2 linked regions of the Rhodovastum atsumiense genome follow. Each later gene encodes a partner of the first gene's protein in a complex. Links are inferred from orthologs where the notes say so. Each region holds a gene or a part of one and is shown on either strand. Other genes may lie near its edges. The genes, in order: NBY65_RS07565 and pnp.

Region 1 (7,281 bases):
GATCGGGGGGGATTGATGGCGCTCAAGATCGGCCGCGGCGCCGAGGCGCCGCCGTTCATTGTCATGGACGTCATCACCGCGGCGAATGCGCGCCAGGCGGCGCTGCCACCCGGCGCGCCGCACGTGATCCGCATGGAAGTCGGCCAGCCCGGCACCGGCGCCCCCGCCGGCGCGGTTGCGGCCGCTGCTGCCGCGCTGCAGGCCGGCGCGCCGATGGGCTATACCGAGGCGCTCGGCCTGCGTTCGTTGCGTACCCGCATCGCCCGGCACTACGCCGACTGGTACGGCGCCGATATCGCCCCGGGCCGGATCGCGGTGACGGTGGGCGCGTCCGGCGCGTTTCCGCTGGCTTTCCTCGCCGCCTTCGATCCGGGTGACCGGGTGGCCATGGCGGCGCCGTTCTATCCGCCCTACGTGAACATCCTCGCGGCCCTTGGCATCACCCCGGTGATGCTGGAGGCCGGGCCGGAGACGCGCTTCCAGCCCACGGTCGAGATGCTGGAGCGGCTCGATCCGCGGCCGGACGGGCTGATCGTGGCCAGTCCCTGCAATCCGGCCGGGACCATGCTGCACCCGGACGAACTCGCCGCCATCGCCGCCTGGTGCCACGAGGCCGGGGTCCGGCTGATTTCCGACGAGATCTATCACGGCCTGACCTACGACAATCCGATCGCGACCGCGGCAGCGCTCAGCCCGAGCGCGGTGGTGGTCAACAGCTTCTCGAAATATTTCTCGATGACCGGCTGGCGCATCGGCTGGATGGTGCTGCCCGACGACCTGGTGCGGCCGGTCGAATGCCTCGCGCAGAACATGTTCATCAGCGCGCCGCACATCGCGCAGGTGGCTGCCGAGGCGGCGATGGACTGCACCGCGGAACTGCAGGCGAACGTGGCCCGCTACCGCCGCTCGCGCGACCTGCTGCTGCGCAGCCTGCCGGCAGCGGGATTCCCGAAGCTGTCGCCGGCGGAAGGCGCCTTCTATCTCTACGCCGACGTTACCGACCGTACCAATGACAGCCGCGCCTTCTGCGCGCGCATGCTGGCGGAAGCCGGGGTGGCGGCCTCACCCGGGGTCGATTTCGACCGCGCCCGCGGCAACCGCTTCATCCGCTTCAGCTATTGCGGGCCGGAAGCGGATATGGCCGAGGCGGCCTCGCGGCTGGCGGGGTGGCGGTAAAGGCAAGTAAGGCCAGGGCGCTGCCCTGGACCCGGCAGGGGCCATAAGGCCCCTGCACCCCAGTCTCGCTGCGCGGCAAGGAATGGGATCCAAGGGCCTTGTGGCCCTTGGTGGAGGTCCAGGAGGCGAAGCCTCCTGGTGGGGTTTGGGGCAACGCCCCAAGATCCCCGTTCAGCGTTTCCACCACCCCCGTTTGCGTTCCGTGACCGGTACCGTGTCCTGGCCGATGATCACCGGCTTCACCGCCGAACCGACGACCGGTTCGGACGGCGCAGGAGCGGCTTCCGCTTCCGCTTCCGGCTCCGGTGCCACCACCGCGGCTTCCGGTTCCGGCGCCGGTGCCTCGATGGCCGGCGGTGGGGCCTCGGGTTCGGCCGGTTGTTCGGCGCCGGCGTCATCGGGGGCGGCAACCGGGGCGGGCCGGGGGGCCTGCTGGGCGTGCTCCTGCTGCTCGATCAGGTCGAAGATGTCGTAGGTGTGACCGGCGAAGGGATCGGCCGGTGTCGGACCCGACCACGCGGCAGCCGCCGGAGCCGGCGCGGCCTGCGGGGCTTCGGCTTCGCCTTCGGTGGTCCCATCACGGCGCCGGCGACGGCCGCCGCGCCGGCCGCGACGCCGGCGGTTGGCGTCGCCTTCCTCCTCGCTTTCCTCCGTCGGAGCGGCTTCGGGGCGCTCGGCCGCGGCGGCCGGTTCGGCCGATTGTGGCGGTGCGACCGGTTCGGCCGGCTCCGCTTCCACCGGTTCGGGGGCGGCAACCTGCTCCGCGGGGGCGGCCACCTCTACTGCCTCTGCCGCCTCGGGTATCTCTGCCACCTCGGCGACGTCCGAAGGTTCGGTCACGCCGGCCGGCTCGGGGATGTCCACCGGGGCGAACTGGCGGAGCGATTCAGGCTGCTCGGGCACGACCGGGAAGGCACCGATCGGGATATCCGGCTGCTCGGCGCCCTCGATGGGGAAGGGCTCCTCATCGCTCTCGTCGCCGTCTTCCGTCTCCTCGCCGGAGACCACGCCGTTGCCTGCCGCGTCACGGCCGCCGCGCCGCCGCCGCCGCCGCCGCCGCCGGCGGCGTTCGCTCTCATCCCCGTTCCGTTCGGGCGCGGCGCTCTCGGCGGCCTCGACGATGACCTCGGCTTCCTCGACCTCGATCAGCGTTTCCTCGACATCGGCGGGCTCGGGCAACGGCGCGGGCGCGACCGGGATGACCGCCGGGGCGGGGCGCTCGGCCTCGATGACCGGTCCGCGCAGCTTCTCGACGCGCACCTGCGGCGGCACCAGCGTCTCGTCCGCCGCGAATTGCACGCGCATGCCGGTGCGCTGCTCGATCTCGGCCAGCCGCTCGCGCTTGTTGTTGAGGATGTACATGATCACCTGGCTGGCGACGTGCACCATGACCAGGCTCGCCCGGGCGCGGGCGCCCTCGTCCTCGATGGCGCGCAGCACGTGCAGGGCGCTGCTCTCCACGCTGCGGACCTGGCCCAGCCCGTTGCAGTGCGGGCAGGTGATGAAGCTGGTCTCGGCGAGCGAGGGCCGCAGGCGCTGGCGGCTCATTTCCAGCAGGCCGAAATGGCTGATATGGCCGACCTGGATGCGGGCGCGGTCGGTCTTCAGTGCTTCCTTCAGCCGGCGCTCGACCGAGGCGTTGTTCTTCTTCGACTCCATGTCGATGAAGTCGATGACGATCAGGCCGGCGAGGTCGCGCAGGCGCAACTGCCGGGCCACCTCGTCGGCGGCCTCGAGGTTGGTGCGCAGCGCCGTCTCCTCGATGCCGCGCTCGCGGGTGGAGCGGCCGGAATTGACGTCGATCGCGACCAGGGCCTCGGTCTGGTTGATCACCAGGTAGCCGCCGGAGCGCAACTGCACCGTGGGCGAGACCATGGCGTCGAGCTGCGCTTCGACCTGGTGCCGGCTGAACAGCGGCTGCCCGCCCCCTTCATATGAATTGGGGCGCCAGAGCTGCACCTTGCGGGCGTGGCTCGGCATCAGCATGCGCATGAAATCGTGGGCGGCGCGCCACGCGTCCTCGCCGTCGACGAGGATTTCCTCGATGTCGCGCGAGTAGACGTCGCGGATCGCGCGCTTGATCAGGCTCGCTTCCTCGTAGATCAGCGCGGGCGCGACCGAGCGCAGCGTGTGTTCACGGATGTCGTCCCACAGCCGCATCAGGTACTCGCAGTCACGCTTGATCTCGGGCTTGGGCCGGTTGGCGCCGGCGGTGCGCACGATCAGGCCCATGCCCTGCGGGATGTCGAGCTCGGCGGTGATCTCCTTGAGCCGCTTGCGATCGGCGGCCGAGGTGATCTTGCGGGAGATGCCGCCGCCGCGGGGGGAGTTGGGCATCAGCACGCAATAGCGGCCGGCGAGCGAGATGTAGGTGGTCAGCGCCGCGCCCTTGGTGCCCCGCTCTTCCTTGACCACCTGCACCAGCATGATCTGCCGGCGCCGGATCACCTCCTGGATGCGGTAGTTGCGCAGGAAGCGGGCCGTGCGCCGGGGGGTGACTTCCTCGGCGGCGTCGGCGTCGCCACCATCGCCACCGATGGTCTCGGGCGGCGGCAGGTGCGGGATCGGCTCGGCCTCGTCGGGTTCCTCGACATCGGCGGCCTCGGCCGGGGCCGGTTCGCTCGCCGGTTCCTCGCCGCTCACCACCGGGGCGGGGGGGATTTCACCGAGGCTGGCTTCGCCGACGCCGAACTCGCCATAGCGCACGTCGTGCGGCATCGATGCCGGCTGTGCCCGCGGGGGGCGTGCCTCTGTGATGTCGTCAGGGGCAGGGGCCTCGGGTGCCGCGGCGATGGGGGCATCAGTGCCGTTGTCGTCGGATGCGGGCTGCGCCGGTTCGGGCTCCACGGGCGCAGCCGCAGGCTCGGCCGCGGGAAGGGCCGTGGCCTCGGGGGCTTCAACCCGTGCCTCCGGCGCGGGCTCCGCGGCCGGTTCGGCAGTTGCCGTCGCTTCGGACGCCTCGGGCGGCTCCACCGGCGCGGGCTCGGTGGGGGCGGGGGCTTCCGTCGCCTGGGCCGCTTCCTCCGACAGGGGCTCCGGCGTCACGGCCGGGGCGGCCGCGAGCGGTGCATCATCCTGTTCGCCGCGCCGGCGAGGGGGCGGGGGGGCAGCGGGCTCCTCGTCCTCATCCTCGTCGCGGGCTTCCTCGGCCTGCATGGCGAGCAGGCGTTCGCGGTCGGCGATCGGGATCTGGTAATAGTCGGGGTGGATCTCGCTGAAGGCCAGGAAGCCGTGGCGGCCGCCGCCGTATTCCACGAAAGCCGCCTGGAGGCTCGGCTCCACGCGGACCACCTTGGCCAGATAGATATTTCCCTTCAGTTGCTTCTTGGTCGATGTCTCGACGTCGAAATCTTCGAGGCGGCTACCGTCCAGTACCACCACGCGGGTTTCTTCCGCGTGGCTGGCGTCGATCAGCATGCGTTTCGTCATTCGGTCCAGGGCTCCGGTGCGCCGCCCCGGGCGCGGTTGCGCGCCGATCGGGGCGGGAATCAAGTGAGGGCGGGAGGGGGCAGGACCGCAGACCAGGCAGGACGGAGGAAAGCAGGGGCGCACTGACCGGCCGGCCGCGCGTCATCCCTGGCGCCGCTGCGCGCGCGACGCGCGCATGGCAGGCAGGATAACCGCTTGCGGCGGCAATCCTCTCAGGGTGAAGCGGCGGGAAGGCGGTCATGAAAACCCTGTGTCTGCGGGCCGTGCGCGCCAGACGGCGCGCTGCCCCGGTTGTTCTGTGCTCGTCGACCGTCGTCCGTCGGTCCCCTTCGCCCCGCCGCGCGGCCTGCTGATGCAGATAGCGAGCATCTTGCCGGCGCAAAGACCTGGGCGTCGCCCCAGACCGTCCAACGAGGCTGGATTTCTGGGGGCGGCACGGGCGGCGACACGGATCCGGCTGCCGTCGTGCCCCTTTGCTCGGCCAATGGGCCACGGGGCGAGGCAGCCCCGATCGTAACCCGGAGGGCATGCCGCCCCCCGGCGCGGCGCCGGAGCGAGCCCAGACGATGAAGCAAACGCCGGCATATCGCAAGCAAAGCGTGGAGAGCCATGGCGGCAATGCCATTTCCGCGACATGAATCTGCCGTCATCAATGTGCAAGCTGCGGTTATCGAACGGTCATGTTAGACCTGCAGTAGATACTCGCTTCCATCGGAAGTTCAGCCCGTGATCACCCGCCGATTCCTGCTCGGTTCCGGTGTGGCCGCCAGCTTCCTGCTGCCGGCCGCGCACGCGCTTGCCGCGCCCCGGCCGGGGTCCGCGCTCGGCGGGGCGCCCACCCTGGCGCTGCCGCGCTCCGCCCCCCTGCCTCCACGGAGCCAGCCCCCGCGGACGCTGTCGCCGCCCCTGGTGCTGCTCGATCCCGGCCATGGCGGCAAGGATCCGGGGGCCACCGGCGTTTCCGGCACCTATGAAAAGCACATCGCCCTGGCCGCGGCGCTGGAATTGCGCCGCCAGTTGCTCGCCTCGGGCCGCTACCGGGTGGAGCTGACCCGCACGGGCGACGTGTTCATTCCGCTTGAGGAGCGGGTGGCGATCGCCCAGCGCCGTGGCGCCGGCCTGTTCGTCTCGATGCATGCGGACGCGGTGGGCGACCATGGGGTGCGCGGCGCCAGCGTCTACACCCTGGCCGATACCGCCTCGGACGCGCAGAGCGCCGCCCTCGCGACCCGGGAAAACGCGGCCGACCGCTTCGGCGGCCCGGCTTTCCGCAACGCTCCCCCCGACGTCGCGCGCATCCTGGCCAGCCTGGTGCGCCAGGAGACCCGGGCCGGATCGGCGCGCATGCAGCGTGGCGTGGTGTCCGCGCTGCAGGGCGACCTTCGCCTGCTGCAGAATCCCGCCCGGCATGCCGGCTTCGTCGTGCTGAAGGCGGCGGATATCCCCAGCGTGCTCGTGGAAATGGGGTTCATGTCAAATCGTGAGGACGAGGCGGCCCTGCGTCGTCCCCAGTACCGCGCACGCATCGCGGCTGCTATGAAACGTGCCGTGGATGCCTATTTCAACGGGGCGCCGGCCGGACCGCCGCAAGGCGGGCGCATGGCCGGATGACCGCCGCCGCGCCGGCCAGTGGCGCGGAGCCAGACAGGTGTGACGAACCACAATGACCGACAAGCTGACCGCGGGTGCAAGGCTCGTGCCACCGGCTCCCACGCCGCAGCCTCCCCCCTCGCAGCCGCCGCGCCAGGGGAAGGGAAAGGGCAAGGGCAAGCCGCGGGGCGCCCTGGCCTGGATCGGGCGGATCATGGGCCTGTTCGCGGGGCTGCTCACGCTTGGCGTGGCGGGCGCGGTGCTGGCGGGGTTCATCGCCTATCAGCGCTTTGCCGCCGACCTGCCGGACGTGACCGGCCTGCGCAACTACCAGCCGCGCATGATGAGCCGCATCTATGCCGGTGATTCCCGTCTGCTCTCGGAACTCGCGGTGGAGCGGCGCATCTTCGTGCCCTACACCGCCATCCCCGAGATCGTGAAGCGGGCCTTCGTCTCGGCCGAGGACCAGAATTTCTTCCTCCATGGCGGCGTCGACCCGATCGCGATCGCGCGGGCCGCGGTCACCGACCTGATGACCTACCGCCAGGGACGGCGCCCGATCGGTGCCTCCACCATCACCCAGCAGGTCGCCAAGAACATGCTGCTCGGCAGCAGCGAGGTCTCGCTCGCGCGCAAGGCGCGCGAGGCGATCCTGGCGATCCGGCTCGACCAGTCGCTGAGCAAGGAGCGCATCCTCGAGCTGTATCTGAACGAGATCTATCTCGGCCTGCAGTCCTACGGCGTCGCCGCGGCGGCGCAGAGCTACTTCAACAAGCCGCTCGACGAGCTGACCGTGCAGGAAGCGGCGTTCCTGGCGGCGTTGCCCAAGGCGCCGAACAACTACAACCCGTTCCGCTTCCCCGACGCGGCCAAGGCGCGGCGTGACTGGGTGCTCGACCGCATGGCCGAGGACCGGGTGATCACCGCCGAGCAGGCGGCGGCGGCGAAGGCGCAGCCGATCGCGCCGGCGCAGTACCGGCGTCCGGACATGGTGGCCGGGGCAGATTACTTCGCCGAGGAGGTGCGCCGGCGGCTGATCGACCGTTTCGGCGCCGACCAGACCACGCAGGGCGGGCTGGTGGTGCG
Region 2 (6,413 bases), 1.2 Mb from region 1 along the record:
GGCCATGACCTTCGAGGTGGCGGACGGCAACTATGTCCGCGTCGAAGTGACCGACACCGGCACCGGCATGTCCCCCGAGGTGCTCGCCCGTGCCTTCGAACCCTTCTTCACCACCAAGCAGATCGGCGAGGGCTCCGGCCTCGGCTTGCCGCAGGTGCATGGCTTCGTGCGCCAATCCGGTGGCGGCGTGCTCGCCCGCAGCCGCGCCGACGAAGGCACCGTGATCAGCCTGGTGTTCCCGGCCGACGACCAGACCGCCGCCCAGGCCCCGGCCACCGCCGCCCCCGCGCGCGACGGCACGCCCCCCTTGTCGGTGCTGCTGGTCGAGGACGATCCGGACGTGCTCGGGGTGGTGCGGATGATGCTGCTCGATGCCGGCTGCAGCGTGACCACCGCCGCCGACGGGGTGGCGGCCCTGGACGTGCTGCGCTCCGACCGGCCCATCGATGTCCTGCTCTCGGACGTGGTGATGCCGAACGGCGTGAGCGGCGTCGATCTGGCCCGGGAGGCACGGGCGATCCGCCCGGACATCCGGGTGCTGCTGGCCTCCGGCTACGCGCGTGACGTGCTGAACCGCCTGGGGGCCGAGGACGAGTTCACCATCATCGCCAAGCCCTATACCCAGGCCAGCCTGCTGCACCATCTGGCGTTTCCCGGGGAACCGGTCCGGGCGGGCTGAGCCGGCCAGGCCCCCTCCGGTCGCACGGACCGGAGGGGGAGCGGGCTTACCGGCCGGTCAGGATGCGTTCCACCAACTGCCGCACCGTCGGGATGAAGCCGTTGCTGTAGAACGGGTCGGAGGCAAAGCGGAAGGCGTTGTGGCCACTGAACACCAGATTGTTCTCGACCACGTCTTCCTTGTCGGCGTCATGGGCGACGGCCTGCAGCGTCTTCTGGATGCAGAAGCTGCGCGGATCCGCCTTCTTGCCGTTGCTGAAATCAGGCTCGTGCTGCGACCAGTTGGAGAAGCGGCACTGGCTCAGGCAGCCCATGCAGGCCACCTGGTCCTCGATGATCTCGCGCGCCTTTTCCGGGGTCACGAAGATCAGCGTGGAATCCGGCGTGCGCAGCGCCTCGGTGAAGCCCTCGGCTTCCCAGCCGTGGACGCGCTCGAGATCGACCTGGGTCAGGTAGGTCGGCCGCTTGCGCGGGCCGACGCCGTACTCGGCGACGTGCTCGCCGACCGGCTCGGCCGAATAGGCCACCTGCCGCTCGTTGCGCTCGCGCAGTTCCTGGATGAAGCTGTTGTTGAGCGCCGAGGAATAGAAGCCGGTCGGGCTGAAGCGGTTGAGGAAGACGTCGCCGGCCTTCAGCTTCAGCAGACGTTGCTTCCAGGCATTGCCGATCGGGCTTTCCTGGGTCAGCAACGGACGGGTGCCGAACTGGAAGGCGATCGGGCCCAGATCGGGGTTGTCGATCCAGTCCTCCCAGTCTTCCAGCCACCACACGCCGCCAGCCATGATGATCGGGGTGTCGCCGAGCCCGAACTCGCGCATCAGCTTGCGCAGCGCCAGCACGCGGGGGAACGGGTCCTCGGGCTTTTCCGGGTTCTCGCTGTTGGACAGGCCGTTATGGCCGCCGGCGAGCCAGGGATCCTCGTAGACCACGCCGCCGAGCAGGGAGGCGGCCTTATGGTAGGCGCGCTTCCACAGCGCCCCGAAGGCGCGGGCCGAGGAAACGATCGGGTAATAATGGACGTTGAAGCGCGCGGCGATCTCGGCGAGGCGATAGGGCATGCCGGCACCACAGGTGATGCCGTTGATCAGGCCCTTGGCGCCTTCCAGCACGCCGGTGATCACCCGCTCGGCGCCGCCCATCTCCCACAGCACGTTGGCGTGGATGCGCCCGCGCCCACCGGCGATCTCGTGCGCGCGCTGCGCCTGGGCGATGCCGCCGGCGATGCCGTAGGCCACCAGTTCGTCGTGGCGCTCGCGGCGGGTGCGGCCGCGATAGATCTGCTCGAGGATATTGCCGTCGGCGTCATAGCTGTCCGCATTGACGGCGCTGATCGTACCGGCCCCGCCGCCGGCCGCCCAAAGGCCCGCGGTGACGCCGTTCGAGATCGCCACCCCTTTGCCGCCTTCGACGATGGGCAGGACCTCGACGCCCCCCATTCGGATCGGGTTGATCACCTTCATGGCCTGCTCCTGACGACCCGCGCCTTCCGGGGGGCGACTGTCACGTTTCCTTCATCGAAGCCCGTCCCGCCTTCGGGATCAAGGTCCCGAAAGCGGAAACGACTCCTTCTTTTTTGGTCACTCGGCCGCGGCGTCGGACGACCCGTTCGTGGCCTCTCCGTCCGGCCCCTGGCCGCCGCGCCCGCCGCGCTCGTTGCGGCCGCCCTTCGGTCCGACCTTCTCGCTGATGTCCTCGCCGGTGGCCTGGTCAACCACGCGCATGGACAACTTCACCTTGCCGCGGTCGTCGAAGCCCAGCACCTTCACTTTCACGCTGTCACCGACATTGACCACGTCGCTGGTCTTGGCGACCCGGCCCTGCGCCAGCTCGCTGATGTGAACCAGCCCGTCGCGGGAGCCGAGGAAGTTCACGAAAGCGCCGAACTCGGCGGTCTTGACCACCTTGCCGGTGTAGATCACGCCGATTTCGGGCTCGGCGACGATGCCGCGGATCCAGTCGATCGCCGCCTGGGTCTTGGTCATGTCGGTGGCGGCGATCTTGATGGTGCCGTCGTCCTCGATGTCGATCTTGGCGCCGGTCTGCTCGACGATCTCGCGGATCACCTTGCCGCCGGTGCCGATCACGTCGCGGATCTTCTCCTTGGGGATGTTGATCACGGTGATCCGCGGCGCGGTCGCGGCGACGTCGGTGCGCGCCCCGGTCAACGCCTTGGCCATCTCGCCCAGGATGTGCAGCCGGCCGTCACGCGCCTGGCCGAGCGCCACCTGCATGATCTCCGGCGTGATCGAGGTGATCTTGATGTCCATCTGCAGGCTGGTGACGCCACGCTCGGTGCCGGCCACCTTGAAGTCCATGTCGCCGAGATGGTCCTCGTCGCCGAGGATGTCGGTGAGCACGGCGTAGCCGCGATCTTCCTTGATCAGCCCCATGGCGATGCCCGCCACCGGGCTCTTCAGCGGCACGCCGGCATCCATCAGCGCGAGCGAAGTGCCGCACACCGTCGCCATCGAGGAAGACCCGTTGCTCTCGGTGATCTCGGAAACCACCCGCAAGGTATACGGGAACTTCTCCTTCTCCGGAAGCAACGGATGCACGGCGCGCCAGGCCAGCTTGCCATGGCCGATCTCGCGCCGGCCCGGGCTGCCGAGACGGCCCGTTTCACCAACGGAGTACGGCGGGAAGTTGTAGTGAAGCATGAAGTGCTCGCGGTACTCGCCCTCGAGCGCGTCGATCACCTGCTCGTCCTGCGCCGTGCCGAGCGTCGCCACCACGAAGGCCTGCGTCTCGCCGCGGGTGAACAGGGCGCTGCCATGCGCGCGCGGCAGCACGCCGACCTCGGCCACGATCGGGCGCACGGTCTTCGTGTCGCGGCCGTCGATGCGCAGGCCGGTGTCGAGGATGGCGTTGCGGACGATGTCGGCCTCGAGGTCCTTGAACAGGCCCTTGGCCTTCTCGACATCGAGCCCCTCGGCCGCCAGCGCCTCGGCGGCGGCCTTGCGGACCGCGTCGATCTTCTCGTGGCGGACCTGCTTCTGCGGCTCGCGATAGGCATCGGCCAGGCCGGCACGGGCCAGGCTGTCGACGCGGGCGCGCAGGGTCTTCTGCTCCTCGCTCTCCTCCGGCAGCGGCCAGGGCTCCTTGGCGGCCACCTCGGCCAGCTCGATGATCGCCTGGATCACCGGCTGGAACGCCGCGTGCCCGAAGGTCACGGCGCCGAGCATCGTCTCCTCGGTCAGCTCATCCGCCTCGGATTCGACCATCAGCACGCCCTCGGTGGTGCCGGCCACCACCAGCTCGAGCGTGGTCTTCTTCATCTGATCGGCGGTCGGGTTGAGCACGTACTGGCCGTCGACGTAGCCGACGCGGGCGGCGCCCACCGGGCCGAAGAACGGAATGCCGGACAGCGTCAGCGCGGCCGAGCAGCCGACCATGGCGACGATGTCGGGATCGTTTTCCAGGTCATGGCTGAGCACGGTGGCGATGACCTGGACCTCGTTCTTGAAGCCCTCCGGGAACAGCGGGCGGATCGGCCGGTCGATCAGGCGCGACTTCAGCGTCTCCATCTCCGAGGGCCGGCCCTCGCGCTTGAAGAAGCCGCCCGGGATCTTGCCCGCGGCGAAGGCCTTCTCCTGGTAGTTCACGGTCAGGGGGAAGAAATCCTGGCCCGGCTTGGGCGTACGCATGCCCACCGCCGTACACAGAACGATGGTGTCGCCGTAGCTCACCATCACCGCGCCGTCGGCCTGACGCGCGACCTTGCCGGTCTCGAGGACCAGCTTGCGGCCACCCCAGTCAAGCTCCTTGCGGTAGTAATTGAACATCGTCTCGTCGTTCCCTTTCGTGCCGGCCGGACGGGTGGCAGCACGGGAACGATCCGTTGACTCCGGCGGGGTACGGCGCCTCGGGCGGCATGGAGGCGGACTGCGGGAATGGCTTGCAGCCGCGGGTGGACGCCAGAACGCCCACGATCCATGTGGCCGGAAACGCCGTCGCGGCTCCCGAAGCGGAGGCTGCCGGATCGGCCGTCTGTTGCACCGCCGCAGCCGCGGCGTCCGGGGGCCAATCCCCCGGGGTGGAGCTCCCCCGGCCACCATGGCGCGGGGGAAGCGCCGGCGCCCCTTATATAGGCGGAAGCGCCGGCAAGACCATGATTTTGCCGGTCAGCGGCGCAGGTTGAGCCGGCCGATCAGCGCCTCGTACCGCGAGTGGTCCTTCTTGCGCAGATAGTCGAGCAGGCGACGGCGGCGCCCGACCAGCATCAGCAGGCCGCGGCGGCTGTGGAAGTCCTTCGCATGCGTCTTGAGATGCTCGGTGAGGTTGCTGATCCGCTCGGTGAGCAGCGCCACCTGGACCTCGGGGCTGCCGGTATCGCCCTGCACGGTGGCGTAATCGGAAATCAGCGCCGTGCGGCGCTCGGCTGTGATCGACATCGGCTTACTCCATGAATGAATGAGGTTGCTGCGACGCGCGCGGCTCAGAGCAGCCGTTCGGGCCTGAGCCAGCCATCTTCCAGCCGGCACAGCCCGATCACGCGGCTCCCCGCCATGGCACGGGCCAGACCCCCATCGGGATCGGCCGCCCCTGGAATGCGTCCCATCAGCGTGACCAGGCTGATCGCCTGGCCGTTCGACAGGCCGAAGGCCTCCGCCTCGGTCAGGGCCAGCGCCGGGATGTCGGCCAGCGCGGTCGCGACCGGAAGCAAGAGGTCCGGAGAAGCGCGCGGGGTATCCTCCGTGGGCGCGAGCTTGTCCAGAGGAATTGCCTGCGCCTCGGTGAAGGGGCCGACACGCAGCCGGCGCAGGGCAGCGATGTGGCCCACGGTGCCGCAGGCCCGCGCCAGGTCGCGGGCGAGGCTGCGCATGTAGACGCCCTTGCCCGACTGCACCTCGAACACCGCCGTATCGGCATCCACCCGCTCGATCAGCTCGAAGCGATCGACGCGGGCCGGACGCGGATCGAGCACCGGCGGGGCACCGGCGCGCGAGAGGTCATAGGCGCGCTCGCCGGCGACCTTCACCGCCGAGAAGACCGGGGGCACCTGCATGATGTCGCCGGTCAGGGCCGGCAGGGCGGCGCGGATCTGCTCGTCGGTCGGCCGCGCTTCGGAGGTCTCGATCACCTGCCCGTCGGCATCGTCGGTGTCGCGCGCCTCGCCGAAGCGCAGGGTGAAACGGTACAGCTTGGTGCCGTCCATGACATAGGGCACGGTCTTGGTGGCGGCCCCGAAGGCGATCGGCAGGAGTCCGGTGGCGAGCGGGTCGAGCGTGCCACCATGGCCGCATTTCTGGGCGTCGAACCAGCGCTTCAACCGGTTCACCACATCGGTGCTGGTGAGGCCCTGGGGCTTGTCGATGATCAGCCAGCCGTCCAGGGGACGGCCGCGTTGCTTACGATGGCGCATGCGGCTCTTGTACAGGAACAGAAAAAAAGGGCGGGGGCGGGAAAGGCGGCGCATAGACCACGGCGGGGATGCGAAAACAAGGCCGGGAAGGCCCGGCGCCCGCCCGGCCAGCGCAGCCCAGGGCATCACGAAAGCGACGGCGCCGCCCCTGCCCCGGCATGGGCCTGCAAGCCGGACAGCAAGGCCCGCAACACCCGGTCCAGCACCTTTTCCCGCCGCAGCACGATGGCCAGCCGGCGCGACAGCGGCGGCGACAGCGGGCAGGCGACCGCCCCCGGCACCTCGCCCGCCGCGCCGGCCAGGGCCAGCGCCGGCACCACCGAACCGCCGCTTCCGTTGCCCACCAGCACCTTGATCGCCTCGATGCTGCCCA

What was found.
Region 2: the proteins of NBY65_RS07565 (region 1) and pnp are in contact, whole or in part, in a cryo-EM structure (PDB 9QH0), measured with the Escherichia coli proteins. The link is inferred for Rhodovastum atsumiense from one-to-one orthologs.

Annotation. Positions count from the first base shown.
Region 1 is NZ_OW485601.1:1,699,839-1,707,119, reverse strand. The notes cover bases 1,148-4,929. They hold NBY65_RS07565 (Rne/Rng family ribonuclease), read right to left. Parts: upstream 4,606-4,929; coding sequence 1,348-4,605; downstream 1,148-1,347. Other genes in these bases: NBY65_RS07570 (pyridoxal phosphate-dependent aminotransferase), read left to right, coding at 1,148-1,176. Also shown: NBY65_RS07575 (gamma-glutamyltransferase), read left to right, coding at 1-16; more of NBY65_RS07570, read left to right, coding at 16-1,147; NBY65_RS07560 (N-acetylmuramoyl-L-alanine amidase family protein), read left to right, coding at 5,332-6,216; NBY65_RS07555 (penicillin-binding protein 1A), read left to right, coding at 6,269-7,281. UniProt on the Escherichia coli protein: Endoribonuclease that plays a central role in RNA processing and decay. Required for the maturation of 5S and 16S rRNAs and the majority of tRNAs. Also involved in the degradation of most mRNAs.
Region 2 is NZ_OW485601.1:2,897,780-2,904,192, reverse strand. Bases 1,859-4,772 are described here. They hold pnp (polyribonucleotide nucleotidyltransferase), read right to left. Parts: upstream 4,461-4,772; coding sequence 2,256-4,460; downstream 1,859-2,255. Other genes in these bases: NBY65_RS13180 (NAD(P)H-dependent flavin oxidoreductase), read right to left, coding at 1,859-2,138. Also shown: NBY65_RS13185 (PAS domain S-box protein), read left to right, coding at 1-679; more of NBY65_RS13180, read right to left, coding at 726-1,858; rpsO (30S ribosomal protein S15), read right to left, coding at 4,800-5,069; tRNA pseudouridine(55) synthase TruB, read right to left, coding at 5,114-6,040; NBY65_RS13160 (LysR family transcriptional regulator), read right to left, coding at 6,166-6,413. UniProt on the Escherichia coli protein: Involved in mRNA degradation. Catalyzes the phosphorolysis of single-stranded polyribonucleotides processively in the 3'- to 5'-direction. Also involved, along with RNase II, in tRNA processing.